Regions from separate parts of the Paraburkholderia aromaticivorans genome, predicted to be linked through region 1. Evidence: riboswitches for the same ligand, from Rfam matches in the RefSeq annotation. Region 1 holds a riboswitch; each other region holds the start of a gene.
The links. A riboswitch is a leader RNA that binds a small molecule or an ion and turns the genes downstream of it on or off. The one in region 1 is predicted to bind cobalamin.
Positions count from the first base shown of each region.

Region 2: another riboswitch for cobalamin. It lies ahead of cobG (precorrin-3B synthase); the one in region 1 lies ahead of CJU94_RS01305 (TonB-dependent receptor domain-containing protein).
Region 3: another riboswitch for cobalamin. It lies ahead of cobW (cobalamin biosynthesis protein CobW); the one in region 1 lies ahead of CJU94_RS01305 (TonB-dependent receptor domain-containing protein).

Region 1 covers NZ_CP022989.1:305,845-309,049, reverse strand. Annotated here, with positions in the region: gene CJU94_RS01325 (EVE domain-containing protein) at 1-448, opposite strand, end outside; RNA gene ssrS (6S RNA) at 569-750, opposite strand; gene CJU94_RS01315 (cell division protein ZapA) at 885-1,199, opposite strand; gene CJU94_RS01310 (ATPase) at 1,196-1,552, opposite strand; cobalamin riboswitch at 1,760-2,016, shown strand; gene CJU94_RS01305 (TonB-dependent receptor domain-containing protein) at 2,108-3,205, shown strand, end outside.
Region 2 covers NZ_CP022990.1:713,616-716,820, reverse strand. Annotated here, with positions in the region: gene CJU94_RS22970 (precorrin-8X methylmutase) at 1-269, opposite strand, end outside; gene cobG (precorrin-3B synthase) at 262-1,872, opposite strand; cobalamin riboswitch at 1,926-2,104, opposite strand; gene cbiE (precorrin-6y C5,15-methyltransferase (decarboxylating) subunit CbiE) at 2,189-3,205, shown strand, end outside.
Region 3 covers NZ_CP022990.1:335,004-338,208, reverse strand. Annotated here, with positions in the region: gene cobN (cobaltochelatase subunit CobN) at 1-474, opposite strand, end outside; gene cobW (cobalamin biosynthesis protein CobW) at 481-1,572, opposite strand; cobalamin riboswitch at 1,769-2,049, opposite strand; cobalamin riboswitch at 2,117-2,369, shown strand; gene cobA (uroporphyrinogen-III C-methyltransferase) at 2,609-3,205, shown strand, end outside.

The sequences.
Region 1 (3,205 bases):
GCTTGGTGATGAAGCGCCATTCGGCTTCGGTCACCGGTGTGATCGACAGGCGGTTGCCCTTGGCGAGCACGCGCATGTCCTTGAGTTCGTCATGCTCGCGCAGCGCGGCGAGCGGAATCAGCGGGATCTTCTTCTTGAACACCACATCGACGAGCACCCAGCGTGGCGTTTCCTGCGACGACTTCGCGTCGAAGTAGGGACTCTTCCTGTCGAACTGCGTGGGGTCCGGGTACGCGGTGGACGATACCGCCGCAATGCCCGCGATGCCGGGCTCGGGACAGCTCGAGTGATAGAACAGCACACCGTCGCCGACCTGCATCAGGTCACGCATGAAATTGCGCGCCTGATAGTTGCGCACGCCGGTCCAAGGCAACGTGCGATGCGGTGCGTTGGCGAGATGGTCGATGCTTGCTTCGTCCGGTTCGGACTTCATTAGCCAGTAGCGCATGAATCGAATTGAACGTTAAGGGTTTGAAGATGCGGAAGAAATCGGCGTACAGCAAACAGCGCGCAAAAACAGCGCACAAAGAAAAACGGCACCGAACCGAAGTCCGATGCCGTTCTAAAAAAGGTCCCCGCCTTAGCCGCTAGGCCGGCATCCTGAACCGGGGGTTCAGAATTGGTCGCAGTTAGCAACACTTCGGGTACATCAGACAGAGTGACGCGCACACCCGTGCTACAAATTTCCGCAACCGTGCACATGGCATTGGTTCAAGGAATATATGACCTTGGCGAACCAGGCAGGGAAGCTAAACCGATGAAGCTAAAACACAAAACGACCGATTGAACTCAAACGTTTGCAGAATCTTGCACGCCTTGTGCTCACGCACTCCGTTTGAATCCGCCGCCGATCTCAGGACCGGCCGCACGATAACACACACTACTTACTGCATGCTGTACTGCTGAATCACAGTACCCAGTTGTTCGTTCATTTGATGCATTGTACGCCGGATTTCTTCAGCGGGAAATGCTTCTCCGTGTCTCACGCTCGATTGCAGCCTAAGCAGTTCCGATGCCAGCGACAGTGCGGCCATGACAGCAATGCGATCCGTGCCGCGCACGTTGCTGTTATTGCGGATCTTCGACATTTCGGCGTCGACGCGTGCGACCGCTTCAAGCAGCGCGCCTTCCGTTTCCGGCGAGCAGGCGAGCCGATAGGGCACGCCGAGAATCGATACTTCGATCTGCTTGGTGGTCATGCATTTTCTCCGTGGCGGGTCACGTCGCTCTCGGCTTCGCTTTCGTGCTGAGCCGGTTCGAGCAGATCGAGCTGGCTATCGGGCTCGCTGTTCGCGCGGGCACGCGGCAGCTTTTCGAGGATCGCATTCAGGCGCACCTGTGCGTCGTCGATCTTCGCCGACAGCGCGTCGCGCTCCGCCTGCAGTGCATTACGTTCCTCGCGCAGCATTGCAAGTTCCGTGCGCGTGGCTTCGACGTCCGCGCGCGATTGGGCGAGCTGCTCTTCGAGCGCGAGTCGCGCTTCATTGTGGCGTTGGCTGATCGCGATCAGCTTGCCGATATTCTGTGAAAGTGTTTCGAGTTCGGTGAGCATGTGCTGCGTCCTCTAAAGACATCGCATTTTAGCGCGGAATGTCGCAGGTTCCGACAATTGTCTCGTTTCGAGACGTAACAACATTGCTTTGTGCAGGCTTTTATCGACCATATGATGAAAAAGTACTCGTGCGTCGGACAATAGCCTGCACTTAACAGAACGCTAGTCTGCGGTCCCACTCATTCTTGACGGACCCCGAGGCCGCTCCTAAACTGGCCGCACTCTGGTGCCCGCGTGCGCTTTTCAACGGCGCGCGCAGTTAAACGGGAAGCAGGGGGCGCTGTTCGCCAGAACGCGCCAACCTGCGCTGCCCCCGCAACGGTAAGCGACCGCATTCGTCATGCAAGTCGATCCTGGTCGCGTGTTGGAAGTTCAACTCGCGAGTGTGCCACTGCGCGTCACGCGTGGGAAGGCGGGATCGAGAAGTCGCCAGCCCGGATACCGGCCAGGGGGAGAGGCACGTCACGCGCGACAATGTTAAATACGCGGGCGCCTCGTTACGCATCGGCCTGCGGGGAAGCGGGCCGCGCACGCTACCCACAGGACTTTCACCCCATGCTGTCCCCCATCGCTCGTGCGGCGCTCCTCGCCTTCGCGGGCCTGCCGGTCGTCGCGCACGCGCAAGCGGCACCTTCATCTTCTCCGTCGGCGGCGCAGGCGTCGCCCGCTGTGTTGTCGCCGATCGTGGTCACCGCGGAGCGCGGCCCGCAAGCACTCGCCGACGCGATCCCGCAGACCGCGCTGTTCGACCAGCAGGATCTCGCCGACACCACCGCGACCGATTTGCCCGGCCTCCTGCAACTCGCACCAGGCGCGCAAATCTCGCGCACAGGTGGCCCCGGTTCGACGACGAGCCTGTTCCTGCGCGGCGCGTCGTCGACGCAATCTTTGCTGCTGATCGACGGCGTGCGCGTCGATTCCGTGAGCCTGGGTTCGGCGCAACTCGCGCAGATTCCGCTCGACCAGGTCGATCACGTCGAGGTGGTGAACGGCAACGTGTCGGCGTTGTACGGCTCCGGTGCGATCGGCGGCGTGGTCCAGGTGTTCACGAAAGAAGGTGGCGACCACCCGCCGCGTTTCAATTTTTCGCTGGGCTACGGCAGCTATCACACGCAAACGCAGCAGGCGGGCGTGAACGGCGCATTGGATAAAGACGGCAATACGACCTTCAGCATTTCGCTCGCGCGGTCGAAGGACGACGGCTTCTCGTCGCTCAATCCGCATGAGGCGCCGAACGCCAACCCGAATGCGAACGGCTATCTGAACGAGAGCATCTCGGCTTCGTTGCGCCACAAGTTCAACGACAAATGGAATGCCGGCGCGAGCTACTTCCAGTCGAACGGCAACAACAGCTACGACAACGCGTACGGCCTGCCGACCGATCTGAACAACCTGTATAGCAAGGTGCGCCAGGTCTCGGTGTTCGCCAACGGCAAGCTGACCGACTGGTGGACGACGCACCTGATCGTCTCCGAAGGCGACGACCGCAGCGTGTCGAATACCAACGGCATTTATAACGGCCGCTTCGATACCGACAACCGCCAGTACACATGGCAGAACGATTTCGCGCTGGCCGCGCAGCAGAAGCTGCAGGTCGGCTACGAGCATCTCGATCAGAGCCTCGAGTCCGACACGTTCGCGGCGCCGGACCGG
Region 2 (3,205 bases), on a different replicon from region 1:
GCCGGCAGCCGCGCACGCGTAATGCCCTGCGCGACCATGCCGGCATCGCAGAGGATCGGCGCGCCTCGCGCAAGCGCCGTGCGGCCCGAGGCGCCCGCGCCTTCGGAAAAGCGCAGGTCGTCGATCACATCGACCATGCCGCACGCGTGGATCACGCGCACCGCGAGTTTTTCCAGGTCGGCGGGAATGCGCGACAAGTCGGCCTCCGCGCGGATCGTCGCAAAGGATTGGCGATAGATCTCCTGACCGTCGCGAATGTAATCAAGCATCGGGGTTACTCCGGGCCAGGCGTTCGAGCATGTCGGCGGCCTGGTCGATCGTCAGTTGGCGCGCGACGCACAGGCCGAAACCGGGCCGGCCGTCGCGTCGATAAAGGTCGTAGAGGCCGGGCGCGGCCGCCAGCAGCGTGTACGGCGCGCAATGCGCGGCGGCGCACGAACGTGGGCAGCCGCTCAGGTGCGCGTCGACGCCGGCAGCCAGGCGGGCGGCGAGGCGCAGCGCGTCGGCCTTGGTGTCGGCGAGGCTTTTCGCGCAGCCGCTGGAACCGGCGCAGGCGATCAGACGCGTGATGGCTTGCGCGGGATCGCAGGCGAGACCGAGCGCCGCCAAACCGGATAGCACGGCTGGAACGGCATGCGTTGCGATGTCGGGCAGCAGCACGCTTTGCCAGGGTGTGACGCGCAGCGTGCCGTTGCCGTGCTGCTGCGAAAGCGCGGCGAGGGCATCGAGGGTGTTGGCGTCGAGGCGTCCCAGCGGCGGCTGGCCGCCTGCGTGCCAGGTTCCGGGCACGCGTTGCGCGTGAGCGCCCAGCCGAAGGCCGGCATCGGCCGGCGTGCGGCGATGCCAGCCGGCCAGCGCTGCGTTTCGCGTCAGCGGGAAGTCGAGGTAGCGTTGAGCGTGATGCAGGAGCGCGTCGGCGGAATGCACGGCTAGCAGGTGACGCATGCGCGTGGCGTCGGCGGCGGCGAGGTCGAGGAATGTGAGCAGCAGCGCGCGTACCAGAGCCGGAGCTTGCGAGGGGAGTATCGCGGCTAGCGGGACCGCGCCGTTGGCGTGGGACTCGTCCGTCGTGATGCACTCATTTTGCGCCGGCGAGCCGGCCCACGCACTCGCAGGCGGACAACCCGCCAGGCCGAATACGAAGCGCACGCCGTCGGCTTCCTGCGACGCCGCCAGCCAAACGTCATGCGGATGATCCACTCGCGCGAGCCGTTCGCCGCCGTCCAGCAACAGCGCGAATTTCGGCGACAGCGCCGCGAAACGCGGTTCGCTTTGCAGCGTCGCGAGCAATTCGGCGCACAGCGGGCGGGTGTCGAACAGGGAGCAGGGATCGCGTCCGGCAGCGGGGCTGATCATGACGTTGCGCACGTCGTCGGCGGCGATCGCCATTGCGGCTGACGCGTCCAATGCGTCCGGCAGCTTCGACGAAACCGTCTCCACTGCGTTCGCTGCCGCCCGGTCCACTGCGCTCACCGCCATCGTGTCCGCAACGTCCGCCGGACCGATTGCCACCGCCTTCGCTGCGCCCGCCGACGGCATCGGCCCGAGACCGGCGGCGACCAGCGCCGCGATCAACGCCGCTTCCTCACCACGCTTCACGCCGCGCACCTGCACATTGGCACGATTGGTCAGCTCGATCACGCCGGCCGCATGGCGTGCACTGACATCGGCGATCGCCCGCGCCTGCGCCGCGCTCAACTCGCCGCCGGGCAGTTTGATGCGGCAAATCCCGCCGTCGCGCGCGGCGACGATGCGCAGCAGCCCCGGGCACGCCGAGGGCCGCGGCGTGGCGGCTGCGTCGGACACAACGGTGGAAGGCGAAGCTTGATTCAAGACGGACACCGGTTTAGCGTCGCGCGACGGCCCGAGCATGCCGTCAGGCGGGCATGGCTGCGGCATCGGTACACCCCGCCCGATGTTGGCTGGCACGAACAGTCTTGCCGGCAGGTCTCCTGGCTGGCAGGTCATGGTCCGCCGCAGCCTTCCCGGTCGAACCAGTGGCGTGGAGCGCAGGCGGACTCGCTGCATACAGTTGCGGGGGCAGCCACAGTGGCACTGTGTTCCCTCTTCGGCCCCGAAGGGCACCGGCGGCTGTATTATGCCTTTTTTCGAACCGCACAACGAGGCTGGGCGCTTTGATCGGCGCGGCACAGCGGACTATTTGAAGACACAGAATGAGGATGGATGCATGCCCGCGTGGCTGACGGTGGTGGGCATCGGCGACGACGGCTTCGCCGGTTTGGGAAGGCCCGCGCGGCGCGCTTTGCTGCAAGCGTCGGTGGTCTACGGCGGTGAACGCCATCTGGCGATGCTGCCCGCGCGCCTCGCCGCGCGCCGCGCCGCGTGGCCGCGTCCGTTCGATCTCTCGCCTTTGCTGGCCGAACGCGGCGGCGCGGTGTGCGTGCTGGCGAGCGGCGACCCGATGCTGTTCGGCGTAGGCGCGACGCTCGCGCGGCAGTTGCCGGCGGGGGAGTTGCGGGTGCTGCCCGCGCCGTCGTCGTTGTCGCTGGCGGCCGCGCGCCTCGGCTGGCCGTTGCAGGACGTCGCGACGGTGTCGCTGGTGGGGCGGCCGTTGGCGACGTTGAACGCGCATCTGCACGACGGCGCGCGCGTGTTCGTGCTGAGCGCGGACGGACGCACGCCCGCGGCGCTCGCGGAGTTGCTCAACGCCCGCGGTTTCGGGGCGACCCGCATGAGCGTGCTGGAACACTTGGGCGGCGAGCTGGAACGGCGCATCGACGGCCGCGCGGATCAGTGGCCGGCGGGCGAAGTGGCCGCGCTGAATCTGATCGCGCTCGACTGCCGCGCCACCGAGGGCGCGCCGCGTTTGCCGCTGACCTGCGGCTTGCCCGATGACGCTTTTCGCCACGACGGCCAGTTGACCAAGCGCGATGTGCGCGCCATCACGCTCGCGCGCCTCGCGCCGGCGCCCGGCGAACTGCTGTGGGACGTGGGCGCGGGTAGCGGCTCGATCGGCATCGAATGGATGCGCTCGCATCCGACCTGCCGCGCGATCGCGATTGAAGGACACGCCGAGCGTCAGCGCTTCATCGAACACAATCGCGACGCGCTGGGCGTGCCGAGTCTGCAACTCGTCGCAGGCCGCGCGCCTGCCGCGCTGCAGGGGCTGCCGCTGCCGGATGCGGTGTTCATCGGCGGGGGCGCGACCGTGCCGGGCGTGCTGGAGGCATGTTGGGCCGCTCTG
Region 3 (3,205 bases), on a different replicon from region 1:
GATACAGCGCAGGAACGCTTCGGCATTTTGCGGGCCGCCTTCGCGCAGATAGCGCCACAGTTGATGGCATAGCTCGGCGCTCGCGGTGCTGCGCGCGAGCAGGTTTGGATCTTCCTGCAGATCGCCGGAGAACATTGCGAGCGTCTGCTGCTTGCGCTCGGCGAGCGCCACCACCTGCTCGATGCCATAAGGCCAATAGGCCTCGCCGCCGAGATGATCGACCACCACCGCGCGCGCATGCTGCAAGACGTCTTCGACATAGAAATCGACCGAGGCCGGCTGCCGCAAATACGTGACGTTGGCGAGCCGCACGCTGGGGAAACCCTCGCCCAGCCGCGGAAAGACGCTCGCGAGCAGCGACAGCGTGGTGTCGGCCGAACTGAGCACCACGATATCGGCGGGCTGCTGATCGATACGGATCACGCCCTGCGTATCGTCGACAAAGCCACCCGGCGTGGTGCGCAGCAGATGCATGAGCGCTTACGCCTGTTGCGTTTCGACGGCCGACGGGACGCCGAGCGCCGTGTCGAACGCACGCTGCAACGCGGCCTGATCGAGATCCTCGCCAATCAGCACGAAGCGGCTCGGACCATTTTCGCCCGCTTGCCAGCGCCGATCGAAATAGCTGTCGAAGCGGCGGCCCACGCCCTGAATCACCAGACGCATCGCCGCGCCCGGCAGCGCCGCGAAGCCCTTGACGCGATAAATCGTGTTCGTTTCGACGAGGCCTTGCAGCGCGGCGATCACCGCTTCGCGAGAAGGCGCGTTCGCGTGTACGACCACCGAATCGAATTCGTCGTGATGGTGGTCGGCGTCGCCGGCGGAACCGTGATGATCGTGGCGCAAGTGGATCGTGTCTTCCGAGGCCGCTTCGAGGCCCAGCAGCGTATGCAGATCGAGCTGGCCCTTCTGCGCGCGCACGATCTTCACTTGCGGCGGAATCTCTTCGCGAATCACCGCCTCGACCGCGTTTTGCTGCGCGTCGTCGAGCAGATCCGTTTTGTTCAGGATCACCAGATCGGCGGCGGACAACTGATCTTCGAACAGTTCATGCAGCGGCGACTCGTGATCGAGATTCGGATCGGCTTTGCGCTGTGCATCCACGGCGAGCGGATTGTCGGCGAACTGGCCGCTTGCCGCAGCCGGACCGTCCACCACGGTGACCACGGCATCCACGGTGAAGCTGTTCTTGATCTGCGGCCAGTTGAATGCCTGCACCAGCGGCTTCGGCAATGCGAGGCCCGACGTCTCGATCAGCACGTGATCGATCTGATCGCGGCGTTCGACCAGCCTTTCCATCACCGGAAAAAACTCTTCCTGCACGGTGCAGCACAGGCAGCCGTTTGCGAGCTCATACAGTTGGCCTTCGGTTTCGACGCCGTTTTCATCGCATCCAATGCCGCAACCCTTGAGGATTTCCCCGTCGATGCCGAGTTCGCCGAACTCGTTGACGATGACCGCGATGCGCTTGCCGCCCGCATGCTGAAGAATATGCCGCAGCAGCGTGGTCTTGCCGCTGCCGAGAAAGCCTGTGACGATGGTGACGGGGATCTTGCGCATCTGGGTTTGCATCGTGAGGTCCATCCGTAGGAGTTGCACGTGCCTGCCGGCGTATCCGCGCGTCTGTCCGTATGGTCCTGACAAACCCGACATGGGCCTGGCAAGCCACGGCGAAAATCAAACACGGGGACGAACGACGGATTGCCGCGACAACGGTAAACAGAAAGCGGAATTGAGATCATGAACGCACCGCCGCATCCCCGCGGCGTTCGCCCTTCGTATTCTGGCCGGTATCCGGGCTGGCGATAGCGCCGCTTCCCCTTCCCGGACGAGTGATTTCTCGCCCAGTGGTGATATGCCGACGCGGCCTTGCGCGTGGACATCGAAGCCGGCTTTGCGGCGCTACAGCACTGACCGTAGCGCCACATTTCGCTTACCGTTGCGGGGGCAGCACAGGTTGACCCGATCCATGGCAGGCGGGTGCCCTGTTTCCCGTTTAACTGCATGCGCACGAGCGCGCACACGAGCACCAAAGTGCGAGCGAGTGTAGGCCCGCGGCCCGATGCCGTCAAGGAAACCCAAGCCGCGAGCGCTTATCGGGCGGGGCGCCGTGTGCTATCGTATGCGCGCGTTTGGTGCCCGCACATGCATTCGCGTGTGCAGTTAAACGGGAAACAGGCCGCGCTTTCATGCGCTCAACCTGTGCTGTCCCCGCAACGGTAAGCGACCTGCGGCGCGATGTTGATTCGTCTCGCGCCGCGCATGCGTTTTTTCTATGCCACTGTCCCGCACATGCCAATGAATGCGGACGGGAAGGCAAAGCGCATGAGGCCGCCAGCCCGGATACCGGCCAGACGCGGAGGCGGCGAACCTCAGGCAACATCGCGCCGCCGGCCGCCGGAATCCGCGAGGGACGGATGTGAAGGCGCTGAAGCACGACGTCACGCGTCCGTTCGCGTGCGAGTTCCCCCAAAGGACCGCTGCGAGCCGCGCATGTCGCCGTGCCCGAATCCGTAGCCCGCATGCCCCAAAAATCCGCCATCCGGCGCTCCCGCGCGCTTCGCCCCGATCCGCACGTCACGACATGGCGCTTGCCGTGCACGTCGCGATGAGCCGCGCCTGGTTGATCGGCGCCGGACCCGGCGACGTCGAACTCATGACGCTCAAGGCGACCCGCGCGTTGGCGCAAGCCGATGTGGTGCTGGTCGACGATCTGGTGAATCCCGAGGTGCTGCAGTTCGCGCGCGCCGATGCACGGATCGTCTACGTCGGCAAACGCGGCGGACATCCGTCCACGCCGCAGGCCGGCATCGTCGCACAGTTGCTTGATCATGTGCGGGCCGGGCGCAGCGTCGCGCGCCTGAAAGGCGGCGATCCGTTCGTGTTCGGCCGGGGCGGCGAAGAACAGCAGGCGCTGCATGCCGCCGGCGTCGAGGTCGAAGTCATCAACGGCATTACGGCGGGAATCGCGGCGCCCGCGGCCATCGGCATTCCGGTCACGCATCGCGACTACGCGCAAGGCGTGGTGTTCGTCACCGGGCACGGCGCGGGCAGCGGCGAGCCGGACTGGGCCGCGCTCGCGGCCACGCAGATGACGCTCGTGATCTATATGGGCATGCGGCGGCTCGACGATATCGTCGGCGCGTTGCTCGCGGCGGGCATGAGCGCCGACACGCCATGCGCGGCGATCGAGTCGGCCACCCGT